DNA from 3 places in the Pseudomonas palleroniana genome. Region 2 is predicted to be linked to each of the others. Evidence: riboswitches for the same ligand, from Rfam matches in the RefSeq annotation. Region 2 holds a riboswitch; each other region holds the start of a gene.

The links. Region 2 has a riboswitch for cobalamin ahead of cobW (cobalamin biosynthesis protein CobW). Riboswitches for the same ligand answer to the same signal wherever they lie in the genome.
Region 1: another riboswitch for cobalamin. It lies ahead of MJP36_RS11945 (ABC transporter substrate-binding protein); the one in region 2 lies ahead of cobW (cobalamin biosynthesis protein CobW).
Region 3: another riboswitch for cobalamin. It lies ahead of cobO (cob(I)yrinic acid a,c-diamide adenosyltransferase); the one in region 2 lies ahead of cobW (cobalamin biosynthesis protein CobW).

The regions. Positions count from the first base shown of each region.
Region 1 is NZ_CP092411.1:2,601,477-2,607,846, reverse strand. It holds gene ptrR (putrescine utilization regulator PtrR) at 1-32, opposite strand, end outside; gene MJP36_RS11965 (aldehyde dehydrogenase family protein) at 136-1,518, shown strand; gene MJP36_RS11960 (protealysin inhibitor emfourin) at 1,600-1,905, opposite strand; gene MJP36_RS11955 (M4 family metallopeptidase) at 1,920-2,981, opposite strand; gene MJP36_RS11950 (DNA/RNA non-specific endonuclease) at 3,112-4,056, shown strand; cobalamin riboswitch at 4,093-4,287, shown strand; gene MJP36_RS11945 (ABC transporter substrate-binding protein) at 4,406-5,416, shown strand; gene MJP36_RS11940 (FecCD family ABC transporter permease) at 5,413-6,370, shown strand, end outside.
Region 2 is NZ_CP092411.1:4,098,559-4,104,928, forward strand. It holds gene cobN (cobaltochelatase subunit CobN) at 1-3,259, opposite strand, end outside; gene cobW (cobalamin biosynthesis protein CobW) at 3,263-4,330, opposite strand; cobalamin riboswitch at 4,425-4,623, opposite strand; cobalamin riboswitch at 4,665-4,869, shown strand; gene MJP36_RS18580 (CbtB domain-containing protein) at 4,969-5,157, shown strand; gene MJP36_RS18585 (CbtA family protein) at 5,169-5,873, shown strand; gene MJP36_RS18590 (cobalamin biosynthesis protein) at 5,870-6,262, shown strand; gene cobM (precorrin-4 C(11)-methyltransferase) at 6,333-6,370, shown strand, end outside.
Region 3 is NZ_CP092411.1:2,343,167-2,349,536, reverse strand. It holds gene MJP36_RS10790 (cobyric acid synthase) at 1-261, opposite strand, end outside; gene cobD (threonine-phosphate decarboxylase CobD) at 258-1,247, opposite strand; gene cbiB (adenosylcobinamide-phosphate synthase CbiB) at 1,240-2,148, opposite strand; gene bluB (5,6-dimethylbenzimidazole synthase) at 2,145-2,795, opposite strand; gene MJP36_RS10770 (cobyrinic acid a,c-diamide synthase CobB) at 2,792-4,111, opposite strand; gene cobO (cob(I)yrinic acid a,c-diamide adenosyltransferase) at 4,108-4,719, opposite strand; cobalamin riboswitch at 4,799-5,046, opposite strand; gene MJP36_RS10760 (C40 family peptidase) at 5,143-5,679, opposite strand; gene MJP36_RS10755 (C40 family peptidase) at 5,825-6,370, opposite strand, start outside.

The sequences.
Region 1 (6,370 bases), 1.5 Mb from region 2:
GCCTTGAAGATTTCCAACTGCACCAGGTCCAAATCATTCTCCAAACGTGAACGTATTGCTTAATATTATTCAGTTTCCAGAAAACATACAGCCCCGTACGCTGACCCCATTCCACTCATTCAGCAGGACGGTGCCATGAACCCGACGACCCACGCCCTCTCGATCAACCCGGCCAATGGCGAAACGGTCGGCAGCTATCCCTACGAAACCGAGCAGCAACTGGACGCAGCCCTCGAGCGCGCCACCCATGCCTTTCGTACCTGGCGCCGCCAGCCGGTCAGCCAGCGTGCCGAGTTGCTGCTGGCCCTGGCCGCCACCCTGCGCGAACAGGCCGAAACCATGGCGCAGATGATTACTCTGGAAATGGGCAAACCTATCGCCCAGGCCCGCGCTGAAATCGAAAAATGCGCCCAGCTCAGCGAATGGTATGCCGCCCACGGCCCGGCCATGCTCGCCCCGGAACCGACCCTCGTGGACAACGGCAGCGCCAGGATCGAATATCGCCCACTGGGCCCGATCTTCGCCGTGATGCCGTGGAATTTCCCGGTGTGGCAAGTACTGCGCGGCGCCGTGCCGACCTTGCTGGCCGGTAACACCTACGTGCTCAAACATGCGCCGAACGTCATGGGCAGCGCCTACCTGATCCAGCAAGCGCTGCAGAAAGCCGGCTTCGCCGACGGGCTTTTTGAAGTGGTCAACGTGACGAACGAGGGCGTTTCCAAGGCGATTGCCGACCCGCGCATCGCCGCCGTCACCCTCACCGGCAGCGTGCGTGCAGGTATTGCCATTGGCTCCCAGGCGGGTGCCGCGCTGAAAAAATGCGTGCTGGAACTGGGCGGCTCCGACCCGTTCATCGTACTCAACGACGCCGACCTCGACGCCGCCGTGCAGGCCGCCGTGATTGGCCGTTTCCAGAACAGCGGCCAAGTCTGCGCCGCCGCCAAGCGCCTGATCATCGAAGCAGGCGTCGTGGAAGCTTTCACCGCCAAATTCCTCGAAGCCAGCCGCAAACTGGTAATGGGTGACCCGACCTCGTCCCAGACCTACATCGGCCCGATGGCACGCTTTGACCTGCGCGACGAGTTGCACGGTCAAGTGCAGGCCACATTGGAAGAAGGTGCGACCCTGTTGCTGGGCGGCAATAAAGTCGCAGGTGCCGGCAACTACTACGAGCCGACCGTATTGGCGAACGTCACCGACCAGATGACCTCATTCAAGCAGGAGTTGTTTGGCCCTGTGGCCTCGATCATCACGGCCCGTGACGCCGAGCACGCGGTGGCCCTGGCCAACGACAGTGAATTCGGCCTGACTGCGAGCCTCTTCACCACCGATGCGGCAAAGGCCCGTGATATCGCCAACCAACTGGAAACCGGCGGCATCTTCGTCAACGCATTCAGCGTGTCTGACCCGCGAGTGGCGTTTGGTGGCGTGAAGAAAAGTGGTTTCGGGCGCGAGTTGTCGCACTTCGGCGTGCGGGAATTCTGCAATGCGCAGACCGTGTGGCTGGATCGCAAGTAAACCCGGCCAGTCCCCTTACGACACCTTACCTGTGGCGAGGGAGCTCGCTCCCGTGGGGCTGCGCAGCAGCCCTCAACAGCCTCAGCCACGCACATGCCGGCGCACGCACTGCACCAACCCATCCAGCGCCTGGGACTTCACCGGCGCCAGCACACAGACCGTGTGTTCGCGCTGGCCCTCGGTCACGGTCAGGGTGTAGTGCACCTGGCCCGGGTTACCGGGCGCGGGCGGGTTGTTTGGCGGCAACTCAAAGAAGTCTGAAGCCTTGATCAGTTGCCGCAATTCCTGCTGGTCTTGCTCAGGCAGTGTGTCCAGCTCCACCGTACGCGGCTTGGCCAGGCCCGGAAAAAACCCCGGCCCGCCGTTTTCCTTGATTGAGATGTGCATGGCTGCTCCTCACGTCAAACAGCAATACCGACCGCTTGCCAACCGTCCTTGACCGCCTTCTGTTCGTCCTTGTTCACGCCGTACAGGCGCCCCGCAACATCGTAAGTAATACGCGCAAAGCGCACAAACCCCGAATTAGGCCGCAGCCGCGCATCACGCAGCGCGTCATACCAGATGCGCCCTGCGCGCTCCCAGGCAAACCCACCCAACCTGGTCGCCACCTGGTAGAACGCATGGTTGGGAATACCGGAATTGATATGCACCCCACCATTGTCCTCGTAGGTCTGGACAAAATCATCCATGTGCCCCGGTTGCGGGTCCTTACCCAACAACTTGTCGTCAAAGGCGGTGCCGGGCGCTTTCATCGAGCGCAGTGCAGTGCCTTTGATCTTTTTGGTAAACAACCCTTTGCCGATCAACCAATCGGCATCTTCAGCCTTTTGTTTCAAGGCATATTGCTTGATCAGTGAGCCGAACACGTCCGACAACGACTCGTTCAACGCCCCGGACTGATTGAAATACATCAGCTTGGCCTCATCCTCCGTGACGCCATGGGCCAACTCATGGCCAATCACGTCGAGGGCCACGGTGAAGCGGTTGAACAACTCGCCGTCCCCATCCCCGAACACCATCTGGGTCGAGTTCCAGAACGCGTTGTTATAGTTCTGGCCAAAATGCACGGTCGCGTCCAGCGCCATGCCCGCGTCGTCGATGGAGTTGCGGTCGAAGACCTGTTCAAAAAAATCGAAGGTGGCGCCCAGGCCATCATAGGCTTCGTCCACCGCCGCATCACCGCTCACGGGCTGCCCTTCACCACGGATCAGTTTTCCTGGCAGGCTGTCGCTGCCCTCGGCGCTGTAGATCGAGCGCTGTTTCTCGGCGCCCATGGCCAAGGCCAAGCGGGCCGGCCCCTTGGCGGGCACCGCGACCATGCGCAGCGAGCGGAACGTGCTGTCCTTGGCGCGGGTACGTAACGCGACGTCCCGCTGCGCCTTGTCGCCGTTGCGCGCGATCTGGTCGAGCATATAGGGCGGGATCAGGCAAAAAACCGGGTTACGCAAAGGGTGATCACACATGAACTGGCTCCTTGTTGGCATGGGGTGAACGTCCGGGTAACCGTTTCAGGATAGCCCCCAGGGGTTAACGCGTGTCATCAATTGTCATTAACCTATGTTGCAGTCGTGTTTATCCAAGGAGGACTTACCGATGCCCGCACGTAAAGCCAAGATTGACCTGTCGTACCGCCCACGGCTCGCTGACCTGCGCCCGTTGATCACTGCGAGCCCCACGCTGCTGGAGGCACGGGCGGCGACGCCCCGCGTCACCTCGGCCAACGACCTGAAGGACCGGCACGGCTACGCAGAGGATTTCCTCGGCAGTTTCGTGGTGCCCTGGCCCACGGCTGAAGGGGCCTTGGCGGATGATGTACAGGTCTTGAAGGGGGGTGGTGAGCGCCTGGACTACACGCACTTCTCGATCACCATGTCGCGCTCGAAACGGCTCGCGCTGTATGTCGGCGTCAACATCGACGGCAACCAGCACGTGGAGATTATTCGCAGCAACGACAGCTGGGCCTATGACGGTCGCTTGCCTATCGAAGCACAGGTAGGCGACGCGCTTTATGCCAACAATGGCCTGGATCGCGGCCATCTGGTGCGCCGCCAAGATCCCAATTGGGGTGACGTGGCGCAGACCGCCAACCTCGACACCTTCCACTTCACCAACTGCTCGCCGCAGATGAGCGGGTTCAACCAGAAGACCTGGCTGGAACTCGAAGACTACATTCTGGACAACACGCAACGCTGGAAAGCCAGGGCCACGGTATTTACCGGCCCGGTGTACGCCGACGATGACCGCGTATACCGCGGCGTGCAAATCCCCAAGGCCTTCTGGAAAGTGGTCGCCTACCTCAACGACGACGGCAAACCGTCCGCCAGCGCCTACATGATCGACCAAACCCGCGAACTGGGGCAGCTCGACCTGGTGTTCGGCCAGCTCAGGACCTACCAGCGCAGCGTGATCCAGATAGAACGCCTGACCGGCATCCGCTTCGCCAACCTGGCCGACTACGACGGTTTCAGCAACGAAGAACGCGCCACCGGCACGCGAATCGAAGCGCTGATCCAGGGCCCTGAGGACATTCGTCTGTGAGCAGGCCCACCTTGGGCTATTTCACCTCGCTCTAATCAACTACCATACCGCGCCGGTTCCCAAACGGGACTAATAGGGAATCCGAAGCGCGGTCCACCCGCGTCAATCGGAACTGCCCCCGCAACTGTAGGTGCTGAGCCTGCTCCTGGATGCCACTGGACCTTGTCCGGGAAGGCCGGAGCCTGGCGACGACGCATCAGTCAGGAGACCTGCCGGCTCAAGCTCGATCACTAACCGGCGGGGTGTCCGGGAAGGACATCCTTGCCCTGCCCCATCGGCAGCGTTAATGGCTGTATTTCCACGACCGTACCTCCCCAGCTACTTGTACGGTTCAAACGGAGATTGCCCCATGCTGCCACGCTTTAGCGCATTGCTCACCGGTCTTGGCTTCTGTGCCCTGGCCCAAGCCGCCCCCAGCCAGTACCCATTGACCGTGGAAAACTGTGGCAACCCAGTCACCTTCCAACAGGCCCCTGCACGCAGCGTGACCATCGGCCAGGCCGCCACCGAAATGCTCTACACCCTGGGTGTGGCGGATAAAGTGGTCGGCACCTCGCTGTGGTTCAACGATGTGCTGCCCCGGTTCAAGGCGCAGAACGACCAGGTCGAGCGCCTGGCCAACAACGAGCCGAGTTTCGAAGCCGTGATCGCCAAGCGCCCGCAACTGGTGGCCGCCGAGCTGGAATGGGTGGTCGGCCCGCAAGGTGTGGTCGGCACCCGCGAGCAATTTGCTGAACTGAAGATTCCCACCTACGTGCTGCCCTCCGATTGCGAAGGCAAGGACAACCTGGTGGGTGCCGACGGGACGCGGCTGGAGCCTTTCCGTATCGACACCGTGTATAAAAGCATCCGCCAACTGGCCGAGATCTTCGACGTGCAGGCGCGCGGCCAACAAGTGAACGATGAGCTCAAGGCACGCCTGGCAAAATCCGTTGCCACCGCGCAAAGCAAAGGGCTCAAACAGGCCAGTGCATTGGTCTGGTTCTCCAGCGCCGAAATGGCCAGCGACCCCTACGTGGCCGGGCATAAGGGCGTTCCGCAATTCATGCTGGACACCCTGGGCCTGACCAATGTGGTGCAGTCCGATGAAGAGTGGCCTGCCGTCGGCTGGGAAACCCTGGCCAAGGCCAACCCGACCTTCCTGGTAATCGCCCGCATGGACCGCCGCCGCTACCCGGCCGACGACCATGAAAAGAAACTCGCGTTCCTGCGCACCGACCCGGTGACCCGCAACATGGATGCGGTGAAAAACAACCGCATCATCATTATTGACGCCCTGGCCCTACAGGCCAGCCTGCGCACGTTCGATGGCCTGGAACAACTGGCCGGTGCCATCGACGGCTACGACCTGCCGAAATGATCCGTCCCTTGCTCGCCCTCATCCTGCTACTGCTCGCGATCCTCGCGGGCGTGGCCATTGGTGAAACCGCCATCGAACCGCAGGTGGTGTTGCAGGTACTCGCCAACAAACTGTGGGCGGCCGGCTACGCACTGGACCCGATCGATGAAGGCGTGGTGTGGAACTACCGCCTGACCCGCACCCTGGTCGCCGCCGCCTGCGGTGCGGGGTTGGCGACGTGCGGAGTGATCTTGCAGTCATTGCTGCGTAACCCGCTGGCCGACCCATACCTGCTGGGCATCAGCGCCGGCGCCTCGACCGGCGCCGTGCTGGTGGCGCTGATCGGCGTGGGCGGCGGGTTGATTTCGCTGTCGGCCGGCGCCTTTGTCGGCGCCATGGCGGCGTTTGCCCTGGTGATTCTGCTGGCGCGCGCCAGCGGTTCGGCCAGCGGTACCGGGCAGATCATCCTCGCCGGCATTGCCGGCTCACAGCTGTTCAATGCCCTCACCGCCTTCCTGATCACCAAGTCGGCCAGTTCCGAACAGGCCCGGGGCATCCTGTTCTGGCTGCTGGGCAACCTCAGCGGCGTACGCTGGCCCTCGGTAGGGCTGGCGGTGCCGGTGGCGGTCCTGGGCCTGGCGGTGTGCCTGTGGCATCGCCGTGCGCTGGATGCGTTTACCTTCGGCACCGACTCGGCGGCGTCCCTCGGCATCCCGGTACGGCGTGTGCAGTTCCTGTTGGTGGGCTGTGCGGCACTGGTGACGGCGGTGATGGTGTCGATTGTCGGCTCCATCGGTTTTGTGGGGCTGGTGATTCCCCATGCGGTGCGCCTGCTGCTCGGCACCGGGCATTCGCGTCTGCTGCCGGCCAGTGCGCTGGGAGGCGCGCTGTTTCTGATCGCCGCCGATGTGCTGTCGCGGACCTTGATCAAGGGCCAGGTGATTCCTGTCGGCGTGGTCACCGCGCTGGTCGGCG
Region 2 (6,370 bases):
GGTTCTGCAACACCGCCTGCACCTGGCTCAAGCGCCGAGCGAACTGTTCGCGGGCGGCGCTGCCTTCATCCGAGCCACCATAGGCGTACGCCCCCCAATTGAGGTAAACCTCGGCCAAGTCCTCGCGGCTTTGCCAGAGGCGACCGTCAATGGCGCCCTGCACGCCCGCGCCATAAGCACCGGGCTTGGCGCCGAAGATCCGCCAGCCGGCCTGCCTGGCTGCGGCCTCTGCGTCCAGGCCCGAGCTGAGCAGCGCCTCGCGCTCGCTGCGCACCTTGGCCGCCAGCGGGTTCATATCGTCCGGTTCATCCAGGGCGGCCACCGCCTGCACCGCCGCGTCGAACAGGCGGATCAGGTTGGCGAAGGCATCACGGAAGAACCCGGACACCCGCAACGTCACGTCGACCCGTGGGCGATCCAACAAGCTGATCGGCAGGATTTCAAAGTCATCCACCCGTTGGCTACCGGTGGCCCACACCGGGCGCACACCCATCAGCGCCATGGCCTGGGCGATATCGTCGCCGCCGGTGCGCATGGTCGCCGTGCCCCATACCGACAGGCCGAGCTGACGCAGATGGTCGCCGTGATCTTGCAGGTGTCGCTCCAGAATCAGGTTGGCCGACTGAAAGCCAATGCGCCAGGCCGTGGTGGTCGGCAAGTTGCGCACATCCACCGCGAAGAAATTGCGCCCAGTGGGCAGCACATCCAGGCGCCCGCGACTCGGCGCACCGCTGGGGCCGGCCGGTACGAAGCGACCGCCCAGGGCATCGAGCAAGCCGAGCATCTCGGCCGTGCCGCAGCTATCCAAGCGCGGCGCCACCACCCAGCGCAGGCTCTCGATAACCGCCTTCACGTCCTCCCAGCCCGGTTCTTCCAACTGTTCCAGCGGACCTTCCAGCGCCTGCTCGATCAACCGCGCCGCATACAATTCCAGGCGTTCACGCGTATCGCCGGCGGTGCGCCACAACTGCGCGTCGAGCGCCTGCAAGACCTCGGGCCGACGCCCGGTCCAGGGCTCGGCCAAGGCACAGTCGAGGGGGTCAAAGCCCAATTCGAAAGCCTTGGCCAATACGCGCAACAGGCTCGATTGCGGACCACGGCCGTCGCCACGCGGGATGCGCAACAACGCCAGCAAGGTGTCGATACGCAGGCGGCCTGCAGGAGATTCGCCGAAGACATGCAGGCCGTCACGGATCTGCGACTCCTTCAAGTCGCACAGATAGGTGTCCAGGCGCGGCAGCCAGACGGCCGCGTCCACGTCGCTGCCCAACTCCAGTTCCTGGTCGATACGGGTTTCGCGCACCAACTTGAGGATGTCTTTCTGCAGTTCCAGTGCGCGGCGCGGGTCAAGCAACTGCGCCTCATAATACTCATCCGCCAACAACTCAAGGTCACGCAACGGACCATAGGTTTCGGCGCGGGTCAGCGGCGGCATCAAGTGATCGATGATCACCGCCTGGGTGCGCCGCTTGGCTTGGGCGCCCTCGCCCGGGTCATTGACGATAAACGGATAGATATTCGGCAGCGGCCCCAGCAATGCATCAGGCCAGCAGGTTTGCGACAGGCCCACGCCCTTGCCCGGCAGCCATTCGAGGTTGCCGTGCTTGCCCACATGGATCACGCCGTGGGCGCCATAGGTATGGCGCAGCCAGAAATAGAACGCGAGATAGCCGTGGGGCGGCACCAGGTCAGGGTCGTGGTACACCGCGCTGGGGTCTACCTGATAGCCCCGCGCAGGCTGGATCCCGACAAAGGTCAGGCCCAGGCGCAGGCCGGCGATCATCAGGCGGCCATCGCGACACATCGGGTCGTTATGAGGTGGCCCCCAACGTTCCAGCACGGCCTGACGGTTGGCTTCGGGCAAGCGGTCGAACATCGCCTGGTAATCGTCCAGGCCCAGGCTCTGGTGGCAAGGGCGCAGGTCGAGGCTGTCCAGATCGTTGGTGACGCCGCCCAGCAATTGGTGGATCAGCGCGGTGCCGCTGTCCGGCAACGCGTGCGGCAGCGGGTAGCCTTGCGCTTGCAGCGCACGCAGGATATTCAGCGCCGCCGCCGGGGTGTCCAGGCCCACACCGTTGCCAATGCGCCCGTCACGGGTCGGGTAGTTGGCGAGCACCAGCGCAATACGTTTCTGTGCATTCGGCAGCCGCGCCAGCTCAACCCAATGGCGTGCCAGTTCGGCGACAAAGTCCATGCGCTCGGGGGCTGCGCGGTAGCACACCACGTCCGACTGGCTGCGCTCACTGCGCCACGCCAGGTCCTTGAAACTGATCGGCCGGCTGATGATGCGCCCGTCCAGTTCCGGCAAGGCAATGTGCATCGCCAGGTCGCGTGGGCCGAGCCCCTGTTCGCTGGCCTCCCAGCCGGGCTGGTTGTCCTGCGCGCAGATCGCCTGGATCACCGGGATATTGCGGCGAAACGGGTACAAATGCGGGGCTTCGGGGCTGGACTGGGCAAAGCCGGTGGTGTTCAGGATCACCGCTGCGCTGACCTCGTCCAGCCAGTCTTCGACCGCCGCCAGGCAGCCGGGCTCTTTCAGGCTGGCCACCGCCATCGGCAACGGATTAAGCCCCGCCGCCTGCAGGCGCTGGCAGAACACGTCGATAAAACCGGTATTGGCCGCCTGCAAATGGGAGCGGTAAAACAGCACCGCCGCCACCGGCAACTCAGGGTTCCACTGCCGCTGCCAGTCATTGAGGCGGGCGTTGCCGTGCTGAGGATGATAAATCGCCGTGCGCGGCAACAGCTGCGGCTCGGCCCAGGCGTAATCGCGGCCCAGATAGGCGCTGGCCAGGCAGTGATAGAAATCCAGGGCATTGCCCAAGCCGCCCTGGCGCAGGAAGTGCCAGAGGCGGTCGCGTTCTTCCACGCCGACGGTGCTCAAACCACTGAGTTCCGGGTCCGGGCGATCATCGCCGGGTACCAGGATCAGCTGCACACCACGCTCGGCCAACTCCACTAACCGCTCAATGCCGTAGCGCCAATAACCAATGCCGCCGTGCAACGAAATCAGGATGACCTTGGCGTGGCGCAGCACCTCATCGACATACAGGTCGACCGAGGCGTGATTCTGCACCTGCATCGGGTTGGCCAGGCGCAAGCTGGGATAATCGTCGGGTAACTGCTGCGCCGCTTCGGCCAACAGCGCCAGGCTGGAATCGCCGCTGCACAGGATCACCAGTTCGGCGGGGGTTTGTCCAAGGTCGGCGATATTGTCGTCCGAGACGAAACCACCGGGCTGGGTCCTGAGCAGGTGCATGGGTCAGACGCTGAGGGCGGCGCGCAGTTGCGCTTCGAGGCCCGCCGCATCCAGCTCCTGGCCGATCAGTACCAAGCGCGTGGTCCGCGCTTCATCGGCGCCCCAGGCACGGTCGAAGTGTTTGTCAAAGCGTGTGCCTACGCCCTGGATCAGCAGGCGCATCGGTTTGTTCGCAATCGCGGCGAAGCCTTTGACGCGCAGGATGCCGTGTTGCACCACCAACTGAGTCAGGGCGTCGAGCAGCAGCGCTTCGTCGGTTTGCGGCAGGTCGATGGAGATGGAGTCGAAGGCGTCGTGATCGTGGTCGTGTTCCTCTTCGCCGTCGTGGTGGTGATCGTGATGGCTATGCCGACCGTCAATATGTTCTTCGGAGCCGGCACCCAGGCCGATCAGCACGTCGAGCGGCAAGCGGCCGCTGCTGGCTTCGATGATCTTCACCGCCGGCGGCAACTCCTCGGCCACTTCCAGGCGCACGCGGGCCAGGTCTTCGGGGTTGATCAGGTCGGTCTTGTTGAGGATCACCAGGTCGGCGCTGGCCAGTTGATCGGCGAACAGCTCGTGCAGCGGCGATTCGTGATCCAGGTTCGGGTCCAGTTTGCGCTGGGCGTCCACTTGGTCCGGGAAGGCGGCGAAGGTACCGGCGGCCACGGCGGGGCTGTCGACCACGGTGATCACCGCGTCAACCGTGCAGGCGTTGCGGATTTCCGGCCACTGGAAGGCTTGCACCAACGGCTTGGGCAGGGCCAGGCCGGAGGTTTCGATCAGGATATGGTCGAGGTCGCCGCGCCGCGCCACCAATTCGCGCATCACCGGGAAGAACTCCTCTTGCACGGTGCAGCACAGGCAGCCGTTGGCCAGTTCGTAGACGCGGCCATTGGCTTCTTCCTCGGTGCAACCGATGGAGCACTGCTTGAGGATTTCACCGTCGATCCCCAGTTCACCGAACTCGTTGACGATCACCGCGATACGACGGCCCTGGGCGTTGTCGAGCATATGCCGCAGCAAGGTGGTTTTGCCCGAGCCGAGAAAGCCGGTAACGATGGTGACGGGGAGTTTGGCCAGTGTTTTCATCGGATGCCCTTTTGGGGCGGGCAGACGGGACGACAGGCCCTGCGGCGGCGCGCAGCAGCGGATTTCGTCACCGGATCACCCCGCCCGGTTGAATTGGAAAATCGGTTGCGAGGCAGGTCTCCTGGCTTGGGGCTTGCGGGTCTTGCGACCGGCGCTGGCTGCGCCTTCCCGCGTTATCGGCAGTGGCGTGGCAGTCAGTTGAACCCTTCACAGTTGCGGGGGCAGCCGCGGCTTGACCGCGTTCCCTTCTTAGCTTCGACCTGGGCCGAAGAACCTCGAAGGTGCAAGGCTACAGGGGCACGACCAATTTGACTACCGTCGCCCTGCATGCTTTCCTACGTGTCTTGTTTCGGGTGCCCTGCAAAGGGTGAAACGGGAAACCGGTGAGCCATCTATGGCAAGTCCGGTGCTGCCCCCGCAACGGTAAGCGAGCGAAGTGTCACAGCCACTGTGCGAATGCATGGGAAGGCGATGCTTTCAGGCCTCTGTGCAGAGTGCCCCTCGCGAGCCCGGAGACCGGCCCGAAAAATCAGATAACAAACCCGCGGTGGGCGGGCGCTGTTCAGAACGCTGCGGGCCTGGCTCGCGGGGTTTGCATGCGCTCGTGTCACCCTGAAACCGAAGAAAAGGGACGCGCCATGTCGATCATCAGCAGCACTTCGCCCGCCACCAGTGGCACTTCTACCTTGAGCCAACGCCTGACGGCCGCCATCGGTGCGTCGATCCTGGGCGCGTGCCTGGTTTACTTCGCCGGTTTCTCGCATATCGAGGCGGTGCATAACGCCGCGCATGATACCCGCCACAGCGCCGCGTTCCCGTGCCACTGAGACCTGTCGACATGATCAAGCGTATTGCGCAAACCGCAGGTTTCACCGGCTTGCTGGCCGCCTTGCTGCTGACCTTGCTGCAAAGTTTCTGGGTCGCCCCGCTGATTCTGCAGGCGGAGACCTTTGAAAAGGCCCCGGCGACGGCCGAAGTCGCCCATGAACATGCCGCAGGCGCCGCCGCCCACACCCACGATGCCGAGGCCTGGGAGCCTGAAGACGGTTGGCAGCGTGTGCTGTCTACCACCGGGGGCAACCTGGTGGTCTCCGTCGGTTTCGCGCTGATGCTGGCCGGTCTCTACACCTTGCGCGCGCCCACCCGTACCGCGCAGGGCCTGCTGTGGGGCCTGGCCGGTTACGCGACGTTCGTACTGGCCCCGACCCTGGGCTTGCCACCCGAGTTGCCGGGCACCGCCGCGGCGGACCTGGCCCAGCGCCAGATCTGGTGGATCGGCACGGCCGCCTCCACCGCCGCCGGTATCGCGCTGCTGGTATTTGGCCGCAGTTGGCTGCTTAAAGTGTTGGGCGTGGCGATCCTCGCCGTGCCCCATATCATCGGTGCGCCGCAACCGGCAGTGCATTCGATGCTGGCCCCGGAGGCCCTGGAAGCGCAGTTCAAGATTGCCTCGCAATTGACTAACGTGCTGTTCTGGCTGGCCCTGGGCTTGATCAGCGCCTGGTTGTTCCGGCGCAATCGCGACGGCCACTACTCGGCATGACCTTGGTGGTCGGCCTGGGTTGCCAGCGGGGCTGTGAGGTTCACGCCCTGCTGGCGCTGTTTGACGCCGCCCTGGCCGAGGGCGGTATCGAGCGCCAGCAGGTCACGGCACTGGCGAGTATCGATCACAAACAGCATGAACCGGGATTGCTCGCACTGGCCGAACAGTTGGGGTTGCCCTTACGCTGTTTCAGTGCGCAACACCTGGCGACGTTTGAACACCGTCTGAGCCATAAATCCGCGATTGCCTTTGCCCATACCGGCTGTTACGGCGTTGCCGAAAGCGCCGCCCTGGCCTTGGCCGAGCAGCTCGCCAACGCCCCTGCCCGCTTGTTGATCAGCCGCCGAAAATCCCCCCAGGCCACCTTTGCATTGGCGTGCGCCGGCTGAAATCCCGATAATTGCCCTCCTCGATCATGAACAATCTTCATGCTCGCCCGTTTTTCAACAGGAACTCCCCATGACCGTCTACTTCATCGGCGCAGGCCCCGGCGACCC
Region 3 (6,370 bases), 1.8 Mb from region 2:
TTGGGCGCCGGTGTCGCTATTGGGTTTGAGCAGCACCGGGTTCATGTCCGTGTGCGGCGCCAGGTGGGCGGCCTGGGCCTGCACTGCCTGCGCGCGACCGATCTCGCCGCCTTCGGCCGTCACCGCGCTGTTGAGCGCCATGTTCTGTGGTTTGAAGGGTGCCACCGCCACGCCCTGGCGTACCAGCCAGCGGCACAGCGCGGTCACCAGCGTACTTTTCCCGGCATCGGAAGTGGTGCCTTGCACCATCAGCGTACTCATGCGGCTTCCTTGTAGGCCGTCAGGGCTGCATCGAGTCGCAGCCAATCCGCCTCGGTGTCAGGCAGGCCGAAACGCAGGCTGCTGTCGTGGACAAACAGGCGCAACAAGATGCCGCGATGAGCCATGAACGCATGCAGGCGTTCGGCGTGCGGTGTGATCAACCACTGGAACAACGCGCAGCCGCCGTGCGGCTGAAAACCATGACGCTCAAGCAGCTCATACAAACGTCGGCCGGCGTCGATGCACCGTTGACGCTGACGCGCGTGCCCGGCGCTGTCACGCAGGCACACCTGGCCCAGCACGCGTGTCGGCCCGCTGACCGTCCAGGGGCCAAGTTGCTCGGCCAACAACTTGAGCAACTTGCGTTCGGCCAGTACGAAGCCCAGGCGCACACCGGCCAGGCCAAAGAACTTGCCGAACGAGCGCAACACAATCAGGCCAACCTGATCGGCCTGCCCCGCCAGGCTCAGTTGCGGGGTAACGTCCATGAACGCTTCGTCCACCACCAGCCAACCGCCGCGCTGGGCCAGGCGTGAATGCCAGTCCAGCAGGCGTTGCGGAGCCAGGCTCAGGCCGGTGGGATTGTTCGGATTGACCACCACCAGCACGTCGAGGGCATCCAGGAAAAAGTCGACTTCCTGCTCCTGCACCTCGCGCACCACATACCCGGCGCGGCGCCAGGCTTCGGCGTGCTCGGCATAACACGGCGACAGCACGCCGACCTTACCGGTACGACGCAGGCGCGGCAGCAATTGGATCGCCGCCTGGGAACCCGCCACCGGCAGGACATGCGTGGTGCCGTAGTACTCACTGGCCGCCGCTTCCAGGCCATCATCGGTTTCCGGCAACCGCGCCCAGGCCCGCAGCGGGATCTCCGGGATCGGCCACGGCCAGGGCGCCAGGCCACTGGACAGGTCGAGCCAATCGGCTTCGGCAATTCCGTACTGAATCGCTGCCTTACGCAGCCGGCCACCGTGCTCAAGCATAGAATTGCGCCCCCGCGCAGAGAATCAGCAGCCATAACCATACGCCGCGCTGCACCAGTTGCCAGCCACGCTCGATGGAATCGGCATCGGCCGCCGGGCCTTCGCCCAACGGTGGACGCTGATGCAACTCGCCGTGATAAATCGCCGCGCCGCCCAGCTCGACACCCAATGCCCCCGCACCGGCCGCCATCACGGGCCCCGCATTGGGGCTGTCCCAGGTTCGGCCCTGGGTGCGCCAGCATTTCAGCGCCAGGCGGGTCTTGCCCAGCACGGCGTAAGTCAACGCCACCAGGCGTGCAGGAATATAGTTGAGTACATCATCGATCTTTGCGGCCGCCCAGCCGAAGCGCTCGAAGCGTTCGTTGCGATAGCCCCACATGGCATCCAGGGTATTGCTCAAACGGTAGAGCACCACGCCCGGCACACCGGCCACCACGAACCAGAACAACGCGGCGAACACCGCGTCACTGCCGTTTTCCAGCACCGACTCGGTGGCGGCGCGGGCGACTGCGGTGGAGTCCAGCTCACTGGTCTGACGGCTCACCAGGTAACTCACACGTGTACGCGCCTGTTCCAGGTCATCACTGCGCAACGCCTGAGCCACCGGCATCACGTGCTCGCCAAGGCTGCGCATGCCCAGCGCACAGTACAACGCGAGAATCTCCAGCACCCAACCCATGTAGGGAGCCCAGGACAACGCCGTGGCCAGCACGGTCAGCGGCACCACTGCGAGACACCACGCGGTCACGCCATGGCTGCGCCAGCCACGGCCACCGGTATTGAAGCGCTGCTCGATGCGCCCGGCGAAATTGCCGAACGCCACCAGCGGATGCCAACGCCTGGGCTCGCCCAGCAACGCATCCAGCGCCACCGCAGCGACACACAGCAAGGCCACACTCATTGACTCACTCCCCACACATTTTCATACAGCATGTCACTCAGCGGCCGTGGTTCGGTCCAGCCTTCGAGCTGCAACATCGGCGCCGGGTAGAACTCGGTCACCGGCCCCAGGCACAGCACCGCCAAGGGTTTCGCGCCGGGCGGCAGGCCCAGCAGTTCGGCCAGGGCCTGGGGCTCGAACAGCGAGACCCAGCCCATGCCCAACCCTTCGACGCGGGCCGCCAGCCACAGGTTCTGGATCGCGCAGGACAGCGACGCCATGTCCATTTCCGGCAAGGTGCGCCGCCCGAAAATATGCCGCTCGCGGTCATCCATCAACGCTGCCACCAAGACTTCGGCGCAGTCGTGGATGCCTTCGACCTTGAGCTTCATGAATTCGTCGGAGCGCTCACCGAGGGCCTCGGCGGTGCGCACGCGTTCGTCCTCCACCAGTTGTTGAATCTGCCCACGCAGGGAGCGGTCGCTGATGCGGATAAACCGCCAAGGTTGCATCAGCCCGACACTGGGCGCCTGGTGCGCGGCCTGGAGCAAGCGGTGCAACAACTCAGGGGCGACCGTGCCGCCGTTGAAGTGACGCATGTCGCGGCGTTCGGCGATAACGCGGTAGACCGCGTCGCGATCGGCCTGGGGGAAAGCGTTGTCACTCATGGTGTGGTTGCGACCTCGACATCGGGCGCAAACAGCGCGGCAACGGCTTGGGGGTTGGACGGAAAGTAGAAGTGTACGTACGAAGCGGTCATCCGCCCCTGACGATAAACCGCTTCGGCGCCGCGCCCACCATTGGGGCTCAAGCCTCGGGCAATCGGCTGCCACTGGGTGCTGGTCAGGGAATGGTGATAGGTGTGGCCGCGCAGCACCCCCTCCGGCAAGTCGACACTTTGCAGGGCCAGGGCGGCGAGTTTCTTTTGCATCACTGCGTCACCCTGCAGCAGGCCGACCAGTTCGGCGCGGGTGCCCTCAACGTCCGTGAGCGAGTCCAGCAGGTAGAGCATCCCGCCGCATTCGGCGAGCAAAGGCTTGCCGGCAGCGTGGTGGGCGCGGATGGCGTCGAGCATCGGTGTGTTGTCCGACAGCGCGCGGTGGTGCAGCTCCGGGTAACCGCCGGGCAAGTAGAGGCTGTCGACGTCAGGCAATTCACGATCGTGAATCGGCGAAAAGAAGCGTAGCTCGGCGCCCATCGCCCGCAGCACGTCAAGGCTGGCGCCATAGGTGAAGGCGAACGCTTCGTCGCGCGCCACGGCAATACGTACGCCGGCGAGCAGCGGTTCGGCCTCGATCAGCTCCGGGGCGGCAAAGCTCACCGGCGGCGGCAGAGCCACCTCGCAGCTGCTGCCCAGGGCCTGGGCGGCAGCATCCAGGCGTACATCCAGGTCATTCAATTCGCTGGCTTGCACCAGCCCCAGGTGACGGCTGGGCAACTCGATCCCGGTTTCCCGGGAGAGTGCGCCGTACCAGCGCAGGCCCTCAGTGAGACTTCCTTCAAGCAGTTGCGCATGGCGCAGGGTTCCCACGCGGTTGGCCAGCACGCCGGCGAACGGCAAGTCCGGCTGGTAACGCGCCAGGCCCAAGGCCAGGGCACCAAAGGTCTGAGCCATGGCGGTGCCGTCGATCACGCCCAGGACAGGCACGCCGAAGTGACGGGCCAGGTCGGCGCTGGACGGGGTGCCGTCGAACAGGCCCATCACGCCTTCGATCAGGATCAGGTCGGCCTCCCCCGCAGCTTCCCACAGTAGACGACGACTTTCCTGCTCGCCGACCATCCACATGTCCAACTGATAGACCGGCGCACCGCTGGCACGCTCGTGGATCATCGGGTCGAGAAAGTCCGGCCCGCACTTGAACACGCGTACCTTGCGCCCCAGGTTGCGGTGCAAACGGGCGAGCGCGGCGGTGACGGTGGTTTTGCCCTGGCCGGACGCCGGTGCGGCAATCAACACGGCTGGGCAATGACGGGGCTGGTTCAAAGTTCGACGCCCTTCTGTGCCTTGATACCGGCCTGGAACGCGTGCTTGAGCATGCCCATTTCGGTGACGGTGTCGCCCATTTCGATCAGTTCAGGCTTGGCACCGCGCCCCGTCACGACCACGTGCTGCATCGGCGGGCGGGCTTGCAGGTCGCTCAGTACCTGATCCAGGTCGAGGTAGCCGTGCTTGAGGGCAATGTTCAACTCATCCAGCACCACCAGGCCAATGCTCGGGTCTTGCAGCATTGCGCGGGAAACCGCCCAGGCAGCCTCGGCAGCGGCGATGTCGCGCTGACGGTCCTGGGTTTCCCAGGTAAAGCCTTCGCCCATCACATGAAAACGCACTTGTTCGGGGAAGCGGCGGAAGAACAATTCCTCGCCGGTGCTGTTACGCCCCTTGATGAACTGCACCACACCGCATTGCATGCCGTGGCCCATGGCGCGAGCGAGCATGCCGAACGCCGAACTGCTTTTGCCTTTGCCGTTGCCGGTCAGCACCAGCAGCAATCCGCATTCGTTGGGGGAGTTGGCAATCCGCTCATCGATGACGGCTTTTTTGCGCAACATGCGCGCCAGGTGGCGTTCATCGCGGTCAGGGGAATCAGTCATGGCAGCTCTCCGTTGGGGCTGAACAAAAACGGCGGGCAGAAAAAAGACCAAACAGACAGCCAAGCATCGCCCACCGTGATGCTGTTGGATGTTTCAGGCCGGTCTCCGGGCTCATGAGTGGCGCTCTACAAAAGAGCAAGCCGACGTTGCGCCTTCCCATATCGCGGGGCGATACAGTGGCAAAAGGCAGCGTCTTGACTCATTTACCGTTGCGGGGGCAGCGCCGGGATCGCGGCAGCACTGTGTACAAGCGCGCTCACTCACCGGCTTCCCTGTTTCACCCTGTCGACCCCTAGGTCACAGAGCACCTGGAACAAGCCGCGAAGGTTAGTGGGTTGGGGGTGGAGCGTCAATTAAAGCTGGCCGGACAAGCCAAAGCGGCAAGCGGGCATTGCACCCGCTTGTTGCAGCGTTGGGCGGTGTTTATGGATTACGAGCCAGGTTTGCCGGCAGCACGCGCTTGGCACTCAAGTAAGCATTTTGCCAATACGCTTTGGCCAACGTATCCAGCTTCACTGTACCGCCAGTCTGTGGGGCGTGTACAAAACGCCCCTCACCCACGTAGATACCGGCATGGCTGACCTGCGAACCGCCGCCCGTGGCGAAAAACAGCAAGTCACCGGTTTGCAGGTTTTCCTCACTGACATTCTGCGCACGCATCACGATCAATTCGCGGGTGGTACGCGGCAACGAGATGCCCGCCGCATCACGGTAGACGAAACCGATCAGGCCACTGCAATCAAACCCGGAATCTGGCGTGTTGCCGCCCCAACGATAAGGCGTGCCGACCAGGCCCAGCGCACGGAAGAGCACGTCTTCGGCAGCTGGCGAGAAACTCTGTGTGGAGTAATTGAACACCGGCTTGGGCTTGACGGCCACTGGAGCGGGTGGTGGGCGGCTTGCGCAGGCGCTGAGGAGCGCGGCACAAACAAGCAGAATGAGGCGGGCTGAGGTCGACATGGGCAGAACAATCCTGGTCTGGATGCGGCTTTTCGCTGCCGAACGCTGAAAACCAGAACGCGCAAGCAAAGCTTGCGCGAACGGATTCCAACAATATCCAGGGATTCTAGCGCTTACACGTCAAACTTCAAGTATCACTTTAACTTTACTTGCTAGCGGTAACCGTAGTCGGGGCCATCGCGAGTGCGCGCTTGGCTTCGATGAAGGTTTTGCTCCAGTAGCTGTCACCCAGGCTGTCGACGCGAACACCACCGCTGCGACGGCTGCTGGAGTGAATAAACTGGTTATCGCCCAAGTAGATACCGGCGTGGCTGACACGACCACGACCCGCTGTGCTAAAGAAAAGCAGATCACCCGGCTTGAGGTTGTTGCGTGCGACCAACGGTGCATTCACGTTGATCATTTCGCGCGTCGAGCGTGGCAGGTTCATGCCGGCTTCTTCACGAAACAGATAGCCGATGAAGCCGCTGCAATCGAAACCGGCTTCAGAGGTACCGCCGAAACGGTAACGGGTACCGATCAGGGACATGCCGCGTTCAAGAATGCTGTCGGCCAGAACTGGGAGCTGGTAAGGCTTGTTGCCGGCGAAGTCGGCCAGTTCCTTTTCGGTTGCCACTTCTTCTTCATAGACAGTCGAAGACTGGGAAGCAACGAATTTTGCCTGGGACTGCTGTTGGGTTTTGTGCTGCTC